DNA from 3 places in the Shewanella sp. FJAT-51649 genome. Region 3 is predicted to be linked to each of the others. Evidence: predicted binding sites of a transcription regulator. Region 3 holds the regulator's gene; each other region holds the start of a gene.
The links. The regulator MetJ, encoded in region 3, represses methionine synthesis genes. The targets are predictions, from matches to a motif close to TAGACGTCTAGACGTCTA.
Positions count from the first base shown of each region.

Region 1 (7,102 bases), 190 kb from region 3:
CGTCGCCCACCTTAGAGTCAGTATCCGGAGTGTAGATATGTACTTTGTTAAAACCACCAATGGCCACATTCTGTTGCCAACTTCCGGCGTACGTCAGAGATGAAAAAAGCCCAATTACAAGGAGTAGAAATTGGGCGACGAGACACGATTTGTTCCATTTCATTGTTATCACCTTTAAGGTTATTTTTGTTTGAAAATAGACATCAAACTAAACCTAGGTGAATCGCCTTAAAACGGATATGGGTCTTTAGAAGTAGACGCTAAAGTAATACTAACCTGTTGAGCTAAAAACGATTGCGTTAACCTATTGCGCGGTCCAGGCGCCGTCCATGGCCAGCGATGCGCCCGTAATTCCCCGCGCCGCACTGCTACATAAAAACAGCACAAATTCGCCAATCTGACGTGGGTCGAGCATCTCTGGCAGGGGTTGTTTTGCCGTGACGAGCTGGTACTTAGCCTCGTCGTAGCTTAAGCCCTTATTGCTGGCGATGGCCTCAATCTGCTTGTTGATCAGCGGCGTATCCACCCAGCCAGGGCAAATCGCATTGACGGTAATCCCCTGCTCGGCGCACTCGATAGCCACGACTTTGGTTAAGCCGACAATCCCGTGTTTAGCCGCACAATAGGCCGCCTTGTTGACCGAGGCTACTAAGCCATGCACCGAGGCGATATTGATAATTCGGCCCCAACGCTTTTCGGCCATCGCAGGCACGGCTTGTTGAATGGTATGAAAGGCTGAGGACAGGTTAATGGCGATAATGTCGTTCCATTTATCAATCGGGAAATGCGCAACATTTTCAGTGTGTTGAATACCGGCGTTATTCACCAAAATATCAATACTGCCCAATGTCTTAACGCCAGCATCCATAAAGGCATGAATGCTCTCGGGATCCCGCAGATCGGCGTTACTGAAGTAAGTGTGAATGTGATATTGCTCGGCAAACTCCGCCGCGAGGCGCCGCCCCTCGGCCTCTTGCATTAATCCGTGCAGGATCAGATGACAACCTTGCTCCGCCAGCACATGGGCCGTTGCTAATCCAATTCCACTGGTGGAACCGGTGATCAGCCCTACCTTGCCTTTTAAGCTTGTGTGTTCAACCGCCATATTGCTTGTCTCCCGATGCTTTAAAATCCAGTCACAGTCTTTTACCCATGCTTTGAACACAGGCATAGCGGGGCGCCCATCCTCAACGCCCCAGACTCAATGTCACTAGAATATGGCAATTGGCCGCGGTTTTATTTGGCACCTTAGTACCATAGGAGCGCCCGAGAAATTGGGTAATAGTAAGCGCCACACTTTCAGCAAGCGTAAGAGAGCACTCCATGTCTGGATTGAATAAGGTGGTTACCAGCTACGCCGATGCGTTAGCGGGACTCGAAGATGGAATGACGGTGATCGCGGGCGGCTTTGGCCTTTGCGGTATTCCTGAAAATCTCATCAAAGAAATCAAACACAAGGGCACCAAAAACCTGACCGTCGTCTCCAATAACTGCGGCACCACGGAATACGGGCTTGGGATCTTACTGCTCGATAAACAGATCAAAAAAATGATCGCCTCCTATGTGGGCGAGAATGCTAACTTCGAGGCGCAGATGATGTCTGGCGAACTGGAAGTCGAACTCACGCCGCAGGGCACGCTGGCGGAAAAAATGCGAGCGGCGGGCGCGGGCATTCCGGCTTTTTATACCGCAACCGGCTATGGCACTGACGTGGCAATAGGTAAAGAAGTCAAAGAATTCAATGGGCGCCATTATATTCTTGAAGAGTCCATTACAGGCGACTTTGCCATAGTCAAAGCCTGGAAGGCCGACACCTTCGGCAATTTAGTCTTTCGCAGAACCGCCCGTAACTTCAATCCGCTTGCCGCCACAGCGGGCAAGATAACCGTGGTGGAGGTGGAGGAAATTGTCGAGCCGGGTCAATTAGATCCCGATGAAATCCATACGCCCGGCATCTATGTCGATCGGCTTATCCAAGGCAGCTTCGAGAAACGTATCGAACAACTGACTACCCGCCCCTCCAGCAAATAGGATTTAGTTATGGCACTTTCAAGAGAACAACTCGCCCAGCGCGTCGCCCAAGAACTCAAAGATGGCTATTACGTGAATCTCGGCATTGGTATCCCCACACTGGTGGCAAATTACATTCCCGAAGGCATTGAAGTAATGTTGCAATCCGAAAACGGCCTCCTAGGGATGGGGCCTTTTCCAACCATGGAAGAGGTCGATGCCGACTTAATCAATGCAGGAAAACAAACCGTGACTATGGCAAGGGGCGCCGCCCTCTTCGACTCCGCCGAGTCCTTTGCGATGATCCGTGGCGGCCATGTGGATCTCACCGTATTAGGCGCCTTTGAGGTCGACACTCAGGGCAATATCGCCTCCTATATGATCCCTGGAAAACTGATTAAAGGCATGGGCGGCGCCATGGATCTTGTCGCCGGCGCCGACAATATAATTGTGACCATGACCCACGCTTCAAAACAAGGTGAATCTAAGCTGTTAACCGAGTGCACCCTGCCGCTAACGGGTAAGGGCTGTATCAAAAAAGTACTGACAGACTTAGCCTTTATCGAAATCAAAGAAGGCAAATTTCATCTACTAGAACGTGCGCCAGGTGTGAGTGTCGAGGAGATTATCAAGCTCACCGCAGGCGAATTGGTGGTACCTGAGCATGTCCCAGAGATGATGTTTAACGAATAAGCACCATTAAACAGTAGGCTCAAGTTCGCATTCCAACATGCCTTTTCAAATCGCCAATAAAAATAGGGATACCTAAGGTATCCCTATTTTTTACGCTATGCCAAAGAGGCATTAATTGCGGATATTACAAGCGCTTATCCAAGGCGGCGACGCAGTTCGCGGGTCGCATCAACCATGTTCTTCAGCGCGGGCTCAACCTCATCCCAAGTGCGGGTCTTCAGGCCGCAATCAGGGTTAACCCAGAGTTGACGCACAGGCACTTTTTGCGCCGCTTTTTCGATAAGGTGCACCATGGCCTCCACACTTGGCGTATTTGGCGAATGGATATCGTAAACGCCTGGGCCAATTTCATTTGGATATTCAAAATCTTCAAAGGCGTTGAGCAGTTCCATGCGTGAACGCGAGGTCTCGATGGTGATCACATCTGCATCCATGGCGGCAATGGCGGCGATCGTGTCGTTAAACTCGCTGTAGCACATATGGGTGTGGATTTGAGTTTCATCCACAACACCCGCTGCACTCAGTTTAAAGGCATTCACCGCCCAATCTAAGTAAGCTTGCCACTCGCTCTGCTTTAATGGCAGACCTTCGCGGAAGGCGGGTTCATCAATTTGAATAATGCCAATACCCGCATTTTGTAAATCCACCACTTCATCTCTGATTGCCAGCGCCAATTGGGTGGCAATGGTATCGCGGCTGATATCTTCACGGGCAAACGACCAATGTAGAATCGTCACCGGGCCCGTTAACATACCTTTGACGGGTTTGTCCGTCAGGCTTTGGGCGAATTCGGCCCACTCAACCGTCATGGCCTTAGGGCGGCTCACATCACCATAAATCAACGGCGGCTTAACGCAGCGAGAACCATAACTCTGCACCCAACCATTTTTGGTAAAGCCCACGCCTTCGAGCTGCTCGCCGAAGTATTCCACCATGTCATTACGCTCGGCCTCACCATGAACTAGCACATCGATACCGAGTTTGAGCTGACGGTCTATGGTATCGCGGGTCACTTGCTGCAACTGCTCGGTATATTGGGCATCGCTTAACTCCCCTTTGCGCCAGCGGCTACGTAAACCACGAATGGCGGGCGTTTGTGGGAATGAGCCAATCGTGGTCGTGGGCAGCAATGGCAAACGATACTTGCGCTGCTGTACCGCTTGGCGCTCAGTAAATTCGCTCACACGTTCATAGTCAGCTTGGGTGAGCGCAGCGACACGGGCGATCACTTTTGCATCCGCAGCCTGTGCCTTAGCCTCACGGCGTGCCAAACAGGTGTTAACTATCTCTTTGGCGGCAACAGACTCTGGAGCCTGTAACAATTGGCGCACATTGGCCAGTTCCAACAGCTTTTGCTTAGCAAATGCGAGCTGCTGACGTAACGCTGGCGTGAGGGTTGTCTCTACCTCTAAATCCACAGGGCTGTGCAGCAGTGAACAGGAAGTGCCAATCCATAGGCGCGCACCTAAGTCTCTGGCAACACTGCCGATACGCTCGACAATCAGGTCAACCTCTGCCGCCCACACGTTACGGCCATTAACTACACCCGCTGAGAGAATTTGATCTGATCTTAAGGCATTGGCAAACAAGGCCAATTGTTCAGGGGCAGTCACTAAATCGAGGTGCAGACCCGCCACCGGCAACGCGGAAACCAGCGCCTGATGATGACTAATGCTGCCATAGTAACTGGTGAGTAAAATCTTCACTTGAGCCGTTTTAAGCGCTTGATAAGCTTCGCTAATCGCCGCTTGCCAATCGGCGGTTAATTCGAGTGCTAGGATTGGCTCCTCAAGCTGTACCCAAGTCACGCCCTGCGCGGCAAAACGCGCAAGAATGTCGGCATAGGCCTTTAACAGATTGGGCAATAGGCTGAGTTTATCGAAATCCTGACCCACGGTTTTGGCCAGATACAAGTAACTCACAGGACCTAACAACACGGGCTTGGCTTGATAACCCAGCGCCTGTGCCTCGGCCACTTCATCAAAAAACTGCTCATAGGCGATAGAGAACACTTGGTCTTGCTTAAGCTCTGGCACTAAGTAGTGATAGTTAGTGTTGAAATACTTCGTCATTTCAGAGGCTGGCGCATCGGTGCCAGTTGGCGCACGGCCACGGGCAACGCGGAATAAGGTATCAAGATCGATAGCGCCCTCGCCGCGGTGGCGATCTGGAATAGCGTTAAGGGTCGCACTCAGGGTTAACACTTGATCGTAAAAGGCAAAATCACCCACTGGCACTTGCTCGATCCCTGCGGCCACTTGCCATTGCCAATGGGTACGACGTAACTCCTTGGCCACCTCATGCAGTTCAGCTTGAGTGCTCTCACCACGCCAGTATTTTTCGAGGGCAAATTTCAGTTCACGACGACGCCCGATACGGGGAAAACCAAGACTGTTTAATTGCATACCATATCTTCCTTTATTTGAGATAAGCCATATTCGGCACTAGCACCCAGCTGATGGTGTTTTCTTGGCAATTTTTCGCATTTAAGCCTAGATAAATCACAATGGGCGTCTGGACGTCTAGAAGTTTATTGTGATAGTCTCTATGCCAGCAACCGAATTGATTTCAAGCACAACATGAGCGAAATTCACTTGGAGTGATCATGATCGAACTAAGACATCTGCGAACCTTAATGGCACTGAAGGAAAGTGGCAGCTTGGCGGGCGCAGCCAAAAAACGTTTTGTCACTCAATCGGCTCTCTCCCATCAAATTAAGGAGTTAGAGCAACGAATTAACTCGCCCATTTTTGTGCGTAAAAGCAAACCCCTCTCCTTTACTCAAGAAGGCGCACGGCTGTTGCACCTCGCCGAGGAGATCCTGCCGAAGGTGTTAGAAACGGAAACGGATCTGAAAAATGGCCTAGAGACAGAGACCAATCAGCTCAGAGTCGGGATTGAATGCCACAGCTGTTTTCGCTGGTTAATGCCAGTGATGGAGCAATTTAGGCAAGATCATCCGCAGGCCGAGTTAGATCTGTCGAGCCGTCATCTATTCGATTCGCTCAATGCCTTGGAGATGGGCGAACTCGATATAGTGCTGACCTCAGATCCCGTGCCGGGGCACTCGCTCGCCTATCAGCATTTGTTTGATTTTGAAGTGAAGTTAGTGGTTGCCAAGGATCATCCCTTAGCGAAAGAAGCCTATGTTACGCCTAAGCAATTAGCTCGCTTACCCATTATCAGCTACCCAGTGCCACTGGCGCGTTTAGATATTTACCGCCACTTTTTAGAACCGGCTGGTGTTGAGGCGGGCGAGCAAAAAACCTGCGATTTGACCATGATGTTATTGCAACGCATCGCCTGTAAGGACGGTATCGCGGCCCTGCCCAACTGGTCAATCAATGAGGGACATGGCTTGAGTTTAGCTTCAGTCAAACTCGGCCAAGAAGGCTTAAAACGCCCACTATTTGGTGCCTATCGCCGCCACAGCGCGAACTCAGCCTTAGTGCAAAACTGGCTGCAACTGGTGGCCAGCGAAGGCTTAGCGCGTCAGCAAAAATCCAATTAGCGCCGTAAAAACAGCATAAAAAAAGCCTGCAATCGCAGGCTTTTTTATTAAAGGCACATGCCTAAAGCGGGTTGAGTAACATACCGCGCATCGAGAGCACACGACGTAGAATCAACCCGGGAGAATTTTGATTACGGGTCTGGCGCAGATTATGGGCGATCATAAACTCTTGGCGCAGATCCTGATCGAGATCTAAAGCCTCAAAGGCTTCGATGGTTAAGGTCTGCTGCTGATTATCAATCAATGACTTAATCACGCTTAACGGGAAAGATTGCTCAGAGCTGGCATTTAAGTATGCAAAGGCCGTTAAGGCAATGATTTGCCCGAACACGCTAAACAGCGCCAAGGTTTGTACTTCATCAGGGTCAACTTCAACATCCGGCATATCGACTAGGCTGTCGACCGCATCGGTAGCAATATTCTCCGTGAGTTTCCAATAACCTTGCACCAACTTCTTATAGGGTTGGGGGAGTTCATCGAGGCGTTCTTTCAAGTAGAAGGTGAAGGCATAACGATAAATATTAACCTGGCCTAAACGGATCAGGGCGTCTTTTAAGGAACGAGATTTAGGATTTACGACGCCTGAAGCCTGCGCCGAATTACTGCGCATCAACATATGAGCAGCTAATGCGGGATCGCTCGAAATAATATCGATCACATTACGAATGTCGCCTTCGGCAAGGATCGCTTTTTTGAGTGGAATTAAGATCCCACGGCGACCAATCACTTGCTCTTCATTCGCTATGATGGCTCTCACTTGAGTAAAAACCTGTTGCTCAAGATCTGTCATAAGACACTTTACACCTGTTAATTTGCTATAAGATGATTCGAATACCGCTCACATCATACCCAAACTACAAAGAATTTCAGCCCTAAGTCGTAGAATAA
Region 1 is NZ_CP080411.1:3,991,124-3,998,225, forward strand. Features, by position in the region: gene K0H59_RS17490 (PHB depolymerase family esterase) at 1-163, opposite strand, end outside; gene K0H59_RS17495 (3-hydroxybutyrate dehydrogenase) at 305-1,171, opposite strand; gene K0H59_RS17500 (CoA transferase subunit A) at 1,324-2,031, shown strand; gene K0H59_RS17505 (3-oxoacid CoA-transferase subunit B) at 2,041-2,703, shown strand; gene metE (5-methyltetrahydropteroyltriglutamate--homocysteine S-methyltransferase) at 2,838-5,108, opposite strand; gene K0H59_RS17515 (LysR family transcriptional regulator) at 5,309-6,214, shown strand; gene K0H59_RS17520 (HDOD domain-containing protein) at 6,276-7,004, opposite strand.
Region 1: the regulator MetJ is predicted to act here: its motif matches at 5,219-5,236, upstream of metE (5-methyltetrahydropteroyltriglutamate--homocysteine S-methyltransferase).

Region 2 (7,102 bases), 320 kb from region 3:
GTTCATCGCCGAATGGATAGTCGTAATCGCGCCACTTTTCACACCAAAGTGTTTATCCAGCACGTCGATGACGGGCACGATACAGTTGGTCGTACAAGAAGCATTGGAGACCACGGTATGCTCGGCGCGCAGTAAGTCTTGGTTCACACCGTAAACGATAGTGCCGTCAACATCGGCAGAAGAAGGGTGACTGATTAAGACCTGTTTGGCGCCTGCGTGGATATGGGCCTCGCAGCTGTTGCGATCTAAGATGGCGCCTGTCGCTTCATAGACGATGTCGATGTCCATCTCACCCCAAGGCAACTTGGCTGGATCCGGTTCATGGAGAATTTTGATGACGTCATCGCCGATCAGCATCTGATCATCGACTAATTTGACTCTGGGCTGAAACCGACCGTGAGTAGTGTCGTACTGGGTCAGATGAATGATGGCTTCAGGCTTAGCCAACTCGTTGATTGCGACAATTTGTATTTGCTGACGTTTTCCGGACTCATATAAAGCGCGAAGGATTGAGCGGCCAATACGACCATAACCATTGATTGCGACTCGGATCATTGAGGTCTTTATTTCCTCTTAACAATACTGCATATACAAAAACGGCCTGCAAACGATTGCAGGCCGCATTATACAGATTAACCTTTCAAAAGTTTAACCTTTTGTCGGTAATCTCATCACCTAAGCGATTAGCCTAGTGATTTTGCAGCATTCAGCACATTTTCAACGGTGAAACCGAAATGCTTCAGCAGCACGTTGCCTGGCGCAGACTCACCAAAAGTGGTCATGCCAACAACAGTGCCTTCGAAACCAACATACTTGTACCAGAAGTCAGTATGTGCCGCTTCGATAGCGATACGCTTAGTCACAGCTTTTGGCAGTACAGACTCTTTGTAAGCGGCATCTTGCTTATCAAACTCAGTGTTTGATGGCATAGAAACCACGCGAACTTGTTTGCCTTGCTCGGTCAGCGCAGCTGCTGCTTCTACCGCTAATTGCACTTCACTACCGGTCGCAATCAGGATGTACTCAGGCGTACCTGCACAGTCTTGCAGTACGTAAGCGCCTTTTGCCACATTCGCTAATTGCTCTGCAGTACGTGCTTGAGCCTTCAGGTTTTGACGGCTGAATACTAGCGATGTTGGTGCATGACGACGTTCGATAGCCGCTTTCCAAGCCACTGCGGTTTCAGCCGCGTCACATGGGCGCCATACCGCCATGTTTGGCGTCATACGCAGGTTAGCTAATTGCTCAACTGGTTGGTGAGTTGGACCATCTTCACCTTGACCGATAGAGTCATGGGTATAAACGAAGATGTTTTGAATGCCCATCAGTGCAGACATACGTACTGCGTTACGTGCGTATTCCATGAACATCATGAACGTCGCGCCGTAGTTGATGAAACCACCATGGAGTGACACACCGTTCATGATGCCACTCATACCGAACTCACGTACACCGTAGTACACGTAGTTACCTGCTGGATCTTCTTGAATACCTTTAGAACCTGCCCACAAGGTCAGATTAGAACCCGCTAAGTCAGCACTGCCGCCTAACAGTTCAGGCAGAACCGCACCGAAAGCGGCAATCGCGTTTTGTGACGCTTTACGGCTCGCAATACCTTCGCCTTTCGCTTGGCATTCTTGGATAAAGGCTTGCGCTTTAGCTTCGAAATCGGCTGGTAATTCACCTTTCAGCACACGGCGCTCGTATTCGGCAGCCAGTTCTGGGTAAGCAGCAGCGTAAGCGGCAAACTTGTCGTTCCATGCTGCTTCACGGGCGTTACCGGCTTCTTTCGCATCCCAACCTGCGTATACGTCAGCAGGGATTTCGAATGGCGCATGTGGCCAGCCTAAGAATTCACGGGCCGCTGCGATTTCAGCATCACCTAATGGCGCGCCGTGGCAATCGTGGCTGCCAGATTTGTTTGGCGAACCAAAACCGATAATGGTTTTGCAGCAGATCATGGTTGGCTTGTCGGTCACGGCTTTTGCTGCTTCGATAGCCGCGCGAATCGCATCGCTGTCGTGACCATCAACGTTAGCAATCACGTGCCAGCCGTATGATTCGAAACGTTTTGGCGTGTCATCGGTAAACCAGCCTTCAACATGACCGTCAATAGAGATGCCGTTGTCATCCCAAAATGCGATCAGTTTGCCTAGGCCTAAGGTACCTGCCAGAGAACAAGCTTCGTGGGAAATACCTTCCATTAAGCAGCCATCGCCGAGGAAGCAGTATGTGTAGTGGTCAACAATATCGTGACCTTCACGGTTGAATTGTGCCGCTAAGGTTTTTTCTGCAATCGCCATACCCACAGCGTTGCTGATCCCCGCCCCTAATGGGCCAGTGGTGGTTTCAACACCAGGGGTGTAGCCGTATTCTGGGTGACCCGGAGTTTTTGAATGTAACTGACGGAATTGCTTCAGTTCATCGATAGGCAGGTCGTAGCCAGTCAGGTGTAATAAAGAGTAGATCAGCATAGATCCGTGACCGTTAGAGAGGATAAAACGATCTCTATCTACCCATTTCGGATTGTTCGGATTGTGCTTAAGGAAATCATTCCACAGCACTTCAGCAATATCTGCCATGCCCATTGGGGCGCCAGGGTGGCCTGAATTTGCTTTTTGAACTGCATCCATACTTAACGCACGGATTGCGTTGGCGAGTACTTTACGGGAAGACATGCTCTCTCCTGCTTAATTTGTGGGGTCTAGCGGGCAATTTGGACGCATATTTTCCCCTACATAGCGAAGCGACGCAAACGAAAATTGCATTCCACTGTCCAGTCTGGTGGATTACACCTTTGAAGGTTTAGGCGAATTCATCTTAAAACACATTAAACACATTTGTAATACAATAATTCAAATATGTTATATCCTTTATTACATTGCACCCCATAGCGATAAGGCTACAACCTTGGTTTGAGCTTAGCTCAGCGACAACTTACCCAGCTCATCTGGAACAAAAACCACATACCACTATCAATTCATTGAGTTAGAGCAGAAACTCCAGCGCCGCAAACTCAGCCCGATTTGGGGCTTACCTCACTTTACACACAAATATTTAGTTTAGGGGGTGTCAACCAAGGGAAATTCCACTAAAATAGCCGTCTAGATGTAGATGCTTCTACACGTTTGATTGCTAACGACGAGATTTTCCTACTATGGCAAAGCACTTGTTTACTTCTGAGTCGGTCTCAGAAGGTCATCCCGATAAGATTGCAGATCAGATTTCTGATGCTGTGCTAGATGCGATTCTGGCCCAAGATCCTAAAGCACGTGTTGCGTGCGAAACGTATGTCAAAACTGGCATGGTATTAGTAGGTGGCGAAGTGACCACCTCTGCCTGGGTTGATATTGAAGAGCTGACCCGTAAAACGGTTCGTGAAATTGGTTATGTCCATTCAGATATGGGCTTCGATGCCGATTCTTGCGCAGTATTAAATGCGATTGGTAAACAGTCTCCAGACATCAACCAAGGTGTCGACCGTGCCGATCCAAAAGAACAAGGTGCCGGCGACCAAGGTTTAATGTTTGGTTATGCCAGCAACGAAACTGACATTCTGATGCCAGCGCCAATCACCTATGCCCACGCATTAGTGAAGCGCCAATCAGAAGTGCGTAAAGATGGCACTCTGCCATGGTTACGCCCAGATGCGAAAAGCCAAGTCACCTTCGCTTACGAAGACAACAAAATTGTTGGTATCGATGCGATCGTACTGTCTACCCAACACAGCCCAGACATCGCCCAAGCGGATCTGATCGAAGGCGTGATGGAAACCATCATCAAGCCAGTTCTGCCAGCACAATGGCTGAACAAGGACACTAAATACTTCATCAACCCAACTGGCCGTTTCGTTATCGGTGGTCCAATGGGTGACTGTGGTTTAACCGGTCGTAAGATCATCGTAGATACCTACGGTGGTATGGCGCGTCACGGTGGTGGTGCTTTCTCTGGTAAAGATCCATCAAAAGTTGACCGTAGTGCGGCCTACGCTGCCCGTTACGTAGCGAAAAACATCGTTGCAGCAGGCCTAGCGGACCGTTGTGAGATCCAAGTGTCTTACGCTATCGGTGTGGCTGAACCTACGTCTATCAGCGTTGAGACTTTTGGTACAGGTAAAGTGTCTGAAGAGGTCTTAATCAAGTTAGTCCGTCAACACTTCGACCTGCGTCCATACGGCCTGACTGAAATGCTGAACCTAGCTCGCCCAATCTATCAAGCAACCGCCGCTTATGGTCACTTTGGCCGTAACGAGTTCCCTTGGGAAGCGACGGATAAAGCTGACGCACTTCGCGCCGATGCTGGTCTGTAATCTGCATTAAGCTCATGCTTTCGCTTGTAAAAAACCGCCTTAGGGCGGTTTTTTTATGCTTAGGATGTATTGCCTAACCCCATCATAATCAGCAAGATGGCTTTCACTATAGGCAAAAGACAGGGACTCAATGAAGCCGTTAATTGCACAACTCCAATCCTGTTCTTGGGCGACCAAGGTGGGCCATAGCGAGCCAAGGGCAAAAACCTTAGGCAACCTTGAAGAAATCACCACTTATCTTGAAAAGGATCCAGACCGTTTTTTCGAACCGCCCTACTCCGAACCCTATGAAAGCTTATGCGTTAGCGACCATCAGCAAGCCGACAGATTAAAGCCCCAAGTCGCCAGTGAACTTGTCGCCCAAATCGCTAAAGCCGCCTATCTGGAAACCTGGGAAATAGTGCCCGTTGCTGAGATTTGCGCACTAGTCTCAGATGATGCCGATACCTTAGCCACTTTACTGTTAGCCGATGCAACACTCTCAGAATTTACCCAAGAACGTTTAGCCTGGTACTTACAAGGACGGCTTCCTTTTGGCTATCAAGGGAATTATCCGACGGGAGAATGGTTAATCCTATAACTCGGATTAACAGTGGTCAAAATGGGCGTTTTGCATACACAGCAGGTTTATCTGCGCGGCGGATAACAGTGCACAGTCTTGCACACTGATTATCCTTGCACCTTGAACGGCCTCAGGTGTTAAACGTTCTATAGCCGCGCTGTAGGCATTGGTTCTGCCGCAATCGAGCCAACTATCCTCAATCTGCAGCCAATAGTGGGGGCGACTGTCGTCGCAATCGACTTCAAATCCACGGGCTGTACATCGCTGCAACTCGCACTCGGATAGCAAGACTCGCAAATTATCCCAAGCCGACAAATTGGCATTGGCGTATGTCGTCAGCAGATTGCTGACCAAGGTATCACTCACTATTTCTCTCCAACCAAAAGGCTTTAGCCTCGGGCCCTGGCATCGCCTTGGCGTATAACCAGCCCTGCACATAACTCCCCCCTGCCGCTTTAACAAACTCGGCCTCTTCAAGGGTTTCAACCCCTTCGGCAATCAAACTAAAGCCTAAACTATTACAAAGCTTACAGATTTGCAGATACAAGGTACGCCCTTTGGGCTCACTGGTATTGGCCAAAATACTACGGTCGAGCTTAATACCATCGACATTGATCCGACTCAGTAAACTTAAGCTAGAAAACCCTGTACCGAAGTCATCTAAGAAAAAGCTAAACCCATGTTGTTTAAGCTGCTTCATGCTGTTATCGATACGATTTAAATCCAACATAAAGGCCGATTCTAACATCTCAATTTCGACTCGGTTGGCGACGCAGCCTAACCTTTCATTCATGGTCGCCAACAATTGGGGATCGGTAATATTGTTTGGGTCGATATTGATGCTCACTTTTGGGTAAAAACCTTCTAATTCCCAGCGAGCGAGATCCTCTGCAACTGTATTAATCACAAAGCGGTCGATGATATGGGAATAACCCGCACGCTGAAAGGCATCAATAAAATACGGCCCCTTTAACTTACCATGCTCATCCTTCAGGCGAATAAGCGCCTCATATCCAACAACATGATTAGTGCTTAAGGCAATTTTAGGCTGATAGTGTAGTTGCAACTCCCCCGCCAAGACTTCTTTGATGGTCTTCTCGAGGTTCAATTCAGCCTTAAGTGATTCGGACTGCTGCTGTGAATAATGCTGCTCCGTCATACGGTCTATATCTGCTTGAAACTGCACACGTTTGATTAATTCACTATCAAACTCATAGTGCTCAGACATCAAGGAGAAACGTCGTACAAAGGGCAGATAAATCAATACCCCAAGTCCTATCAATAACACTTGGAAAAACACCGCACTCAGGTGGCCGCTGGCAATGTAAGCGTTGAGCAATGGCGGCGTGATCCAAGGGAAACTGTGACCCTCAAAGCTTAAGATCCCAACATGGATAGCACTGTAAGCTAAGATAAAATTAATCAGCGGCGACAGGATAAACGGCACTAATAAGCGCGGATTAAAGATAATCGGTAGGCCGTAAATCAGAATTTCATTGATGTTAAAAATCGCAAAGGGCGTGGCAATTTTCGCAATATGCCGAGTGGCACTGTCTTTAGCGCCAATAAAAATGGCAATGATCAGCGATAGAGTGGCACCGCTACCGCCATAGAGAATAAATAAGTCCATAAACTGGCTCGCCGTTAAATGCGGTACCAGTTGCATTAAGCCATTATCGACGCCAATCAGCAGTAGATAGGCGTTATCGCCATGCACTCCAAAACACCAGAGCACATGGGTGAGCAGGATCCGCATAAACAGTTGCACGCCGAGGCTCGCTTGTTGCAACCCTTCGATAAATGGGGCAAATAACCATTCTAAAAAGATTGAAGCTTCGGCAACAACGGCGAACAGGCCAATAAAACCAATCACTATCGGGAAAAATAAATTTAAATGTTGCTTTAAGTAACGGCTCAGCGCCTTAGCCTTTATCAGTTGCAGCCTCTTCCATGCACTCAAAAAACGTAATAAATAGGCAGAGATAATTGGCAAAACCGCAATCCGCGGATCCGCCAAAATGGCGCGTACATAATCGAGATTAAATACATTACCTGTATCTTGGGCATTAATGGCGAGTAAAATACTGAGCGACAAAGAACACACCACAATCGCCGACAGCTGTAGATATTTAGCGAAGTGAAAGGACAAAGAAATCAGTGCAAGTAATGGAAAAATCTTTGAAAGTTGCACCGAAAAAAAACTAATTCCCTGATGAAATGCAGAGCCTTGC
Region 2 is NZ_CP080411.1:3,858,957-3,866,058, forward strand. Features, by position in the region: gene epd (erythrose-4-phosphate dehydrogenase) at 1-555, opposite strand, end outside; gene tkt (transketolase) at 684-2,678, opposite strand; gene metK (methionine adenosyltransferase) at 3,158-4,309, shown strand; gene K0H59_RS16965 (hypothetical protein) at 4,440-4,889, shown strand; gene K0H59_RS16970 (hypothetical protein) at 4,896-5,237, opposite strand; gene K0H59_RS16975 (EAL domain-containing protein) at 5,230-7,102, opposite strand, start outside.
Region 2: the regulator MetJ is predicted to act here: its motif matches at 3,098-3,115, upstream of metK (methionine adenosyltransferase).

Region 3 (7,102 bases):
GGTATCGCCACGCTCGTTGGCGCAGATAAAACCAGTGATCACTAAACGCTCGTTAGGATGCGCGGCCAGTAAGGTTTGCACTTTGGTACGGGATTCTTGCACACGAATTTGCGGTACGGCGGCCTCGTCGGCCACGAGAATCGAACAGGCATCCACGTGGCTTGCTGCTACACCCGATTCACGCAGCAGCGCCGCCATTAAGCGCGCCGACCAACGTTCACCAAAGCTCACTACATGGCTAATTTGGTAATCGTTACGGGAATCTAAAGATAATAGACTGATTAACTGGGCCTTATCCGTGGTTAAACGCTCACGCAGATCCCGCGCTTGCTCATTGGATAACAGCTGCTCAATCAAGCCTTGCTGATAGCTGATAAGGACTTGTAACTCTTCCTGCCATAATTGGTTGCTATCGCGCAGGGACAATAATTTATATAAAAAGTTAGTGGTTTTACCCGCGGCAGACACCACCACCAGATCATCACTATGACCATGGGTTAACAGAATATGGGCGACTCGGCGATAACAATCGGCATCGGCTAAGCTGGAACCACCAAATTTATGTAAGTGACAACGTGCCATCTCGAATTCCTCTACTGACAAGCCGCGACGGCGGCCAATCCTGCTTGAATATCTGCAACTAAGTCGTCGGCATCTTCAATACCAACCGACAAACGTAATAGGGTGTCTTTAATGCCAGCTTCATAACGCGCTTGGGGCTCCATCGCCCTGTGGGTCATAGTCGCGGGCACGGCCACAAGACTCTCAACGCCACCTAAGCTCTCGGCCACGCTGAATAAACTTAAGGCATCTAAAAAGGCGACCACTTCGGCCTCGCCGCCCTTAAGCTCAAAACTCAGCATAGCGCCAAAGCCTTTTTGTTGCTTGGCAGCAATGGCATGGCCGGGGTGATCCGCAAGGCCTGGGTAATACACTTTGCTCACCACAGGGCTGCTCGTCAGCACGTCCACAATACGCTGGGCATTGCTTTGGTGCTCACGAATACGCACGGCTAAGGTACGCAGACCACGCAGGGTTTGATAACTATCGAAAGCTGACCCCGTTAAGCCTAAGGTGTTCGACCACCAATGTAAGGTCTCACCGAGTTGAGGATCTTTGGCGATCACTGCGCCTCCCACCACATCGCTGTGACCATTGATGTACTTAGTGGTGGAGTGGATAACGATATCGGCACCCAGTAATAGTGGTTGCTGCAAAATTGGCGAGAGGAAAGTGTTGTCCACCACAACTAAAGCGCCCACGGCGTGGCTCGCCTTCGCGATAGCTTCGATATCGACGACTCGCAGCAGAGGATTAGAAGGGGTTTCAATCCACACCATCTTAGGTTGCTGGGCGATGGCTTGCTCAAGCGCTTGGGCGTCGGTTTGATCGACCACCAGCAGTTTAAATTGGCCCTTTTTAGCCAAGTTAGTGAATAAACGGTAAGAACCGCCGTAGCAATCGTGGGGCACCACCAATAAATCATCGGGGCCGAGCAACGTAGTCACTAAGGTAATGGCCGCCATGCCTGTGCAAGTCACCACACCAGTTGCGCCCTTTTCCAGCTTAGCTAGGGCATCACCTAAGATGCTGCGGGTAGGATTGCCGGAACGGCTGTAATCAAATTCGCGAGGATTTTTATGACCATCGAAGGCGTAATTCGTCGACAGGTAAATTGGCGGCACCACAGCGCCATACTGAGTATCGCTTTCGATACCCTGACGCACTGCTAATGTGGCTAATTGACGTTCGGTCACTAATTTGCCTGCGGTCATCGGGAACTCCTAAGTTCGCAAAGAGATGTCTGGACGTCTAAATGTACCTAAGCCCAGTGGCATCGTCAATAGGCGTTAAGACGTTTAGACGTCTAAACATAAAGAAATCTGTTTGCAATCACTAAGAAATAGTAGCAATAATTTGACTGTTATCTGTAAGGGTTTAAAATCTGCCCCGAATTTAGCGTTATAACAGGTGAGTCAATGACTGAATGGAATGGGGAATACATCAGCCCCTATGCTGAACATGGCAAGAAGAATGAACAAGTAAAGAAAATTACTGTGTCTATTCCGCTCAAAGTGCTAAAAGTCCTCACGGATGAACGTACCCGTCGTCAGGTGAACAACCTGCGCCACGCCACCAATAGCGAACTCTTGTGTGAAGCATTTTTGCATGCCTACACCGGCCAGCCTCTGCCTAATGATGCCGATCTGTCGAAAGATAGCCCAGACAGCATTCCCGCCGAAGCGAAACGGTTGATGGACGAAATGGGGATCGAGTGGGAAGATATGGAATAACGCTCAGGCGTCCATAATCCTGCCGTAACTAATTATTAGGGATCGTTAATACTCATCTTGCCTGATGGGTTAGAGTAACGATCCCTATTTTGTTTTTGATGGAATCCTATGTTCTCCTTGATAGATCCACAAACGCTCGCCATTGCGTCTGTGATTGTGTTTTTAGGTGCCCTCACCCAGAGTCTGATTGGCTTTGGTCTTGCTGTGGTGGCGAGTCCGCTGCTGTATATTGTCGACCCCGAATTAGTGCCAGCCCCAGTGATTGTGATGGGTTTTTCCATCGCCCTGCTCACCCTACTGCGTGAGCGCGGCCATTTAGAATTCAACGGCTTGCAATATGCGCTGATTGGTCGAGTGCCCGGAGGTTTTATCGGTGCCAGCCTGTTGCTCTTTGCGCCGCAGCCGATTCTTGGTCTGGCGATTGCTGGCATTGTGGCGGTCGCCGTGGTGCTGAGCCTGTATAAATTCAGCCTGCCAGTGAATAAAGCGACTCTGTTTGGCGCGGGCGTGGTATCGGGGATCTTCGGTAATATTGCCGCCATTGGTGGTCCGCCGATGGCGATTTTGTTAGCGGGTAAGGATGCCTCAAAATTTCGCGCCGCACTCTCGGCCTTCTTTATCTTCAGCTCGACCATAGCCCTAGTCATTCTTGGGGTGACGGGCCTACTCGAAGTTAAGCATTTATGGTTATCCCTGATGCTGCTGCCCTCGGTCTTTTTAGGCTATTTAGTGGCGGGCAAACTGGTGGGGAATGTGGATAAACACAAGACCAAGATGGCAACCTTAGCCCTCTGCGCTATCAGCGCCTTAGTGCTTACGGTGAAATCAGTGATTGAGCTATTGCCGCAATAATTACCGCAATAACCCCCTTCCAATCGCTGCCAATCACAGCCATAAAAAAGCACCGATAATCGGTGCTTTTTGCTTGCAGGGGATGTGTGACTTATCCCATCGATATTACCGTTAACCAGAGCACTAACTTAGATAACTTTGTCCCGCATACACAATAAAGTGTCTCAGGGCTAACACGCCGGTTAAGCTGGCGCAGGCCACCATGATCATCGCGCCCTTGCTATGGCGAGTCGCGGCAGGCAACAGCATAAACAGCAGTGGAATACCAAAACCAATCCCGACCACGCCAATCCAGAATACGCTCGCCCACACGCCAGAGGTGAGTGATGCCAGCGCCGCAGCTGCCGCACCGCCCTTAAAGTACAAGGCGCAGAACAACATAAACAGGAACATGATTTCGATGGCCATCACTGGCAGCTCTAAGCCATGCATTTTAGCTAAGGTCTTGTCGTGGCTATCGGTCTTGAACATCACCAGCGCCAGCACCGCATTAGCCGCCGCGCCCGCCGATAAACCAGAGACTAAAAACAGCGCCGGCAATACCGCGGTATTCAGCATCGGATAGGCATTCATGGCCGAAATTAAGAAGCCTGTGTAAGCGCCTACACCAATCGCGAGGATAAACAGCAGCACTTCAATCAGCTTTCTAAAGGGCATCAGCAGCTTAGCAATAGGCACGAGGAAACCTAAGCCCCACTTTGGCAGTTCACCACGCAGCACAAGAATCGCGTAGGCAAATGCCAAGGGTGAGTAAGCCAGTAGCGCTAAGACACCAATCGCCATTACAGACTGGAAGTTGTAGTTGATTAAAATCAGCCAGAAGTGGAAAGGCTTCGTTAAATCAAACACTAAGCATGCCAAGCCTAAGCAAATGGCCACAGGGCCAATAATGGCGGCGGCCTTGAGAATACTGGTCTCACCCTGCGCTTGCTCCTTATTAAACCAACGCAAACCGATACCAATCAGCAAACTTCCGGCGGATAAACCCGCCATAAACAGATACACGGCGATGATCCAATGCCAAGTGACGGGATCATATTGCGCCATATCGCCCCAAGTATTGTTCATAATCAAATCCCCCCTCTTTTGGTAGGAACGCGATATACCCTAGGCTTGGTGCCTAAATGGGTCTTATCTTGGTAAGTGATCTTAGTGTTGAGTAGCATAGCGACCTCACTCTGTGGATCGTTGGCATCGCCAAAGACTAAGGCATCGGTCGGACACACAGTCACACAGGCGGGCTCTTCACCCCGGGCCAAACGCGTGTCCTTACAGAAGTTACACTTGTCTGCCACTTTGGTTTCTGGGTTCATAAAACGCACCTTGTAGGGGCACGCCGCCACGCAGTACATACAACCCACACACTTATCGCCGTGGATGGAGACAATGCCATCCTCGCCCACATAGGCAGCCCCCGTTGGACACACCTTCACACAGGGCGCATCTTCACACTGCTGACACGACACCCTGTGATACTTAAAGTGCAGGTGTGGCATCTCGCCGAAAGGCCCCTCAACACGCACTTGTAAGCGAGTCACGCCTTCGGGGACACCGTTTTCACTGCGGCAGGCCACGTTACAGGCTTGGCAGCCGATGCACTTGTTCTCATCGTGCACCATCACATATCTTTTCGTCATTTGAGCCTCCAATTAGCGTTTTGCCAGCGTGACGCCTGTCGTATGAATATTCATGCCACACACAGGGGCTGTTTGATGGGGCAGTAAGTTTCCGCAGTGGATACCTTTACCTGTCGCTCTAACCAACTCTTTGTTTTTAGAGCCAAAGCCCATATAGGCAAACACGGTATCGGGACGAATGCCCGGGGTGACTAAGGCGTGGCCTTCTTCGCTACCCACGCTGCTGGTTAACCGAATTGGGTCGCCATTGCTGATGCCTAACTTGCCCGCCGTAACGGGATGCACCCAAATGGCGTTATCCGACATCAGGTTAGCCAGCATGGGGATATTGTGAGTCGCACCATTGGTATGCACGGCAACCTTGCCTTGGATAAAGTACAGCTCATCGGCTTTCTTCAAATGCACTTCACGGAACTTAATCACCCCGCGCCCTGGTGCCATGGCTTCGACCTTGGCTGAGGTCAATTCAATCTTGCCGCTTGGGGTTTTAAAGCTGAGTAAACTGCCGTAGGTGCCATCTTCATCGACGGGTTTGGCATTGGCGTAGGCCTTAGTAAACTCGGCCACCATCTTAGGTTCGCGCAGCATGATGGACTTACCGAAGCTAACAAAACCTTCTTCCTTAATGCGGCGTAGCAGTGCGGTATCACGATTCACCTGCAGCAGTTGCAGGGTTTCCATGTTGTCCCAAGGGTAAAATTCACTTAGCCCGAGCTTAAGGCCAATATCCTTAAAGATTTGCCATGAGGGCTTAGTGTCGCCTAGAGTTTCCACCACGCGTTGGCGCACATAGTAGGCTGGATTTTTACCCGACTTGTCGGCGATTTCCTCATCGCGTTCAAGGTAAGTCGATTCGGGTAAAATCACGTCGGCATAGGCGGCGGTTTCACTTATATACACATCGCACACGGCAACAAAGTCGAGCTTTTTCAAGGCTTCAACCACACGTGCCCTATCGGTCATTGTTTGCATGGGGTTGGTACGGGACATTACCCAGCCATGTAATTGGTAGGGCACGGCACTTAAGGTCGCATCGAGGATGGTTTGGTAAATCCCGCCCGACGACCACATCATGGCGTACTGCTCTTCCACTTGGTCGATACGTTTCGCCGCAGGCTTAGGCATATCTTTTACGCCGGGTTTACCCAATACGGGCGCCACGCTTTCTCCCGCCAGCTTGTTATAGTCGCCAGGCTTTTGACCTAGGTAGATACCGCCCTTACGCTCGATATTGCCGATCAAAATATTGGCAGCGTACAAGGCGCGGCGCATTTCAAACTCTTCAGTGGTAAAGGTGGCTCTGTGACCAAAATCCACCACAGCATGGGGCGCCTTGGCCGCATATTCGTGAGCGATGCGGCGAATGTCTTTGGCGGGCACATCGGAAACGGTTTCGGCCCACTCAGGGGTGTAGGCTTTCACTTCGGCGGCGAAGGCATCAAACCCTTCCACATAACGCTCGATAAAGGCCTTGTCGTAGAGATTATCTTCAATCAATACATGGCAAAGCGCTAAAGCGACGGCCACATCGGTGCCGGGGCGGATCGCATACCATTCATCGGCCTTATCGGCGACGATGGAGAATCTTGGCTCAAACACCACCAGCTTGGCGCCTTTATCCATTTGCGCTGCCATCATGCCGCGGGTTTCGGACATGTTGATGCCTTCGTACAGGTTATGGCCGAAGTTAATGATGTATTTGGAGTTGCTTAAATCGCGCTTCACCTTAGTACCAAACATGGCCTTAGCGGCAATCTCGTAACCACCGGGGCAAGTTGAGGCATGGGTAAAGGTATTAGGGCTGCCAAAAGCGGTAGCGAGATGGAATAAGTGTTTTTCTTGCGAACCGGATTTTGAGGAAAACGCTACCGCTTCGGGGCCGTGAGCCTGTTTGATTTTATTGAGATTATCGGCAATCAGTTGGTAGGCTTCATCCCAAGAGATCTCGGCCCATTTACCCTCACCACGCTCGCCCACCCGTTTAAGTGGCTTCACAATCCGCTGTGGATCGTAAAGTAAACTATGGCCAGCGCCACCCCGGGCACAGACTTTACCACCAAAGGATTTAGCCGCCTTGTTACCGCTGATAAAGACGTTTTTACCCTCAATCACCCGCGCCGAAATCGGGCAACGGGTCGAACACATCTCACAGATACTGGCAATGTCTTTGCCCATTCCCTTTAGCTGCTTGTTCTCTAACGCCGCTAAGCTGCCTGGCAACAAGCTAGCCAAGGCGCACGTTGCACCGCTGGCCCCTGCGCCCTTTAAAAAGGTTCGCCTATTAAGCTCAATCATGGTTACCTCCATCACACTCATCCA
Region 3 is NZ_CP080411.1:4,180,762-4,187,863, forward strand. Features, by position in the region: gene K0H59_RS18275 (bifunctional aspartate kinase/homoserine dehydrogenase II) at 1-582, opposite strand, end outside; gene metB (cystathionine gamma-synthase) at 594-1,757, opposite strand; gene metJ (met regulon transcriptional regulator MetJ) at 1,980-2,294, shown strand; gene K0H59_RS18290 (sulfite exporter TauE/SafE family protein) at 2,403-3,146, shown strand; gene nrfD (NrfD/PsrC family molybdoenzyme membrane anchor subunit) at 3,270-4,214, opposite strand; gene K0H59_RS18300 (4Fe-4S dicluster domain-containing protein) at 4,217-4,783, opposite strand; gene phsA (thiosulfate reductase PhsA) at 4,796-7,078, opposite strand.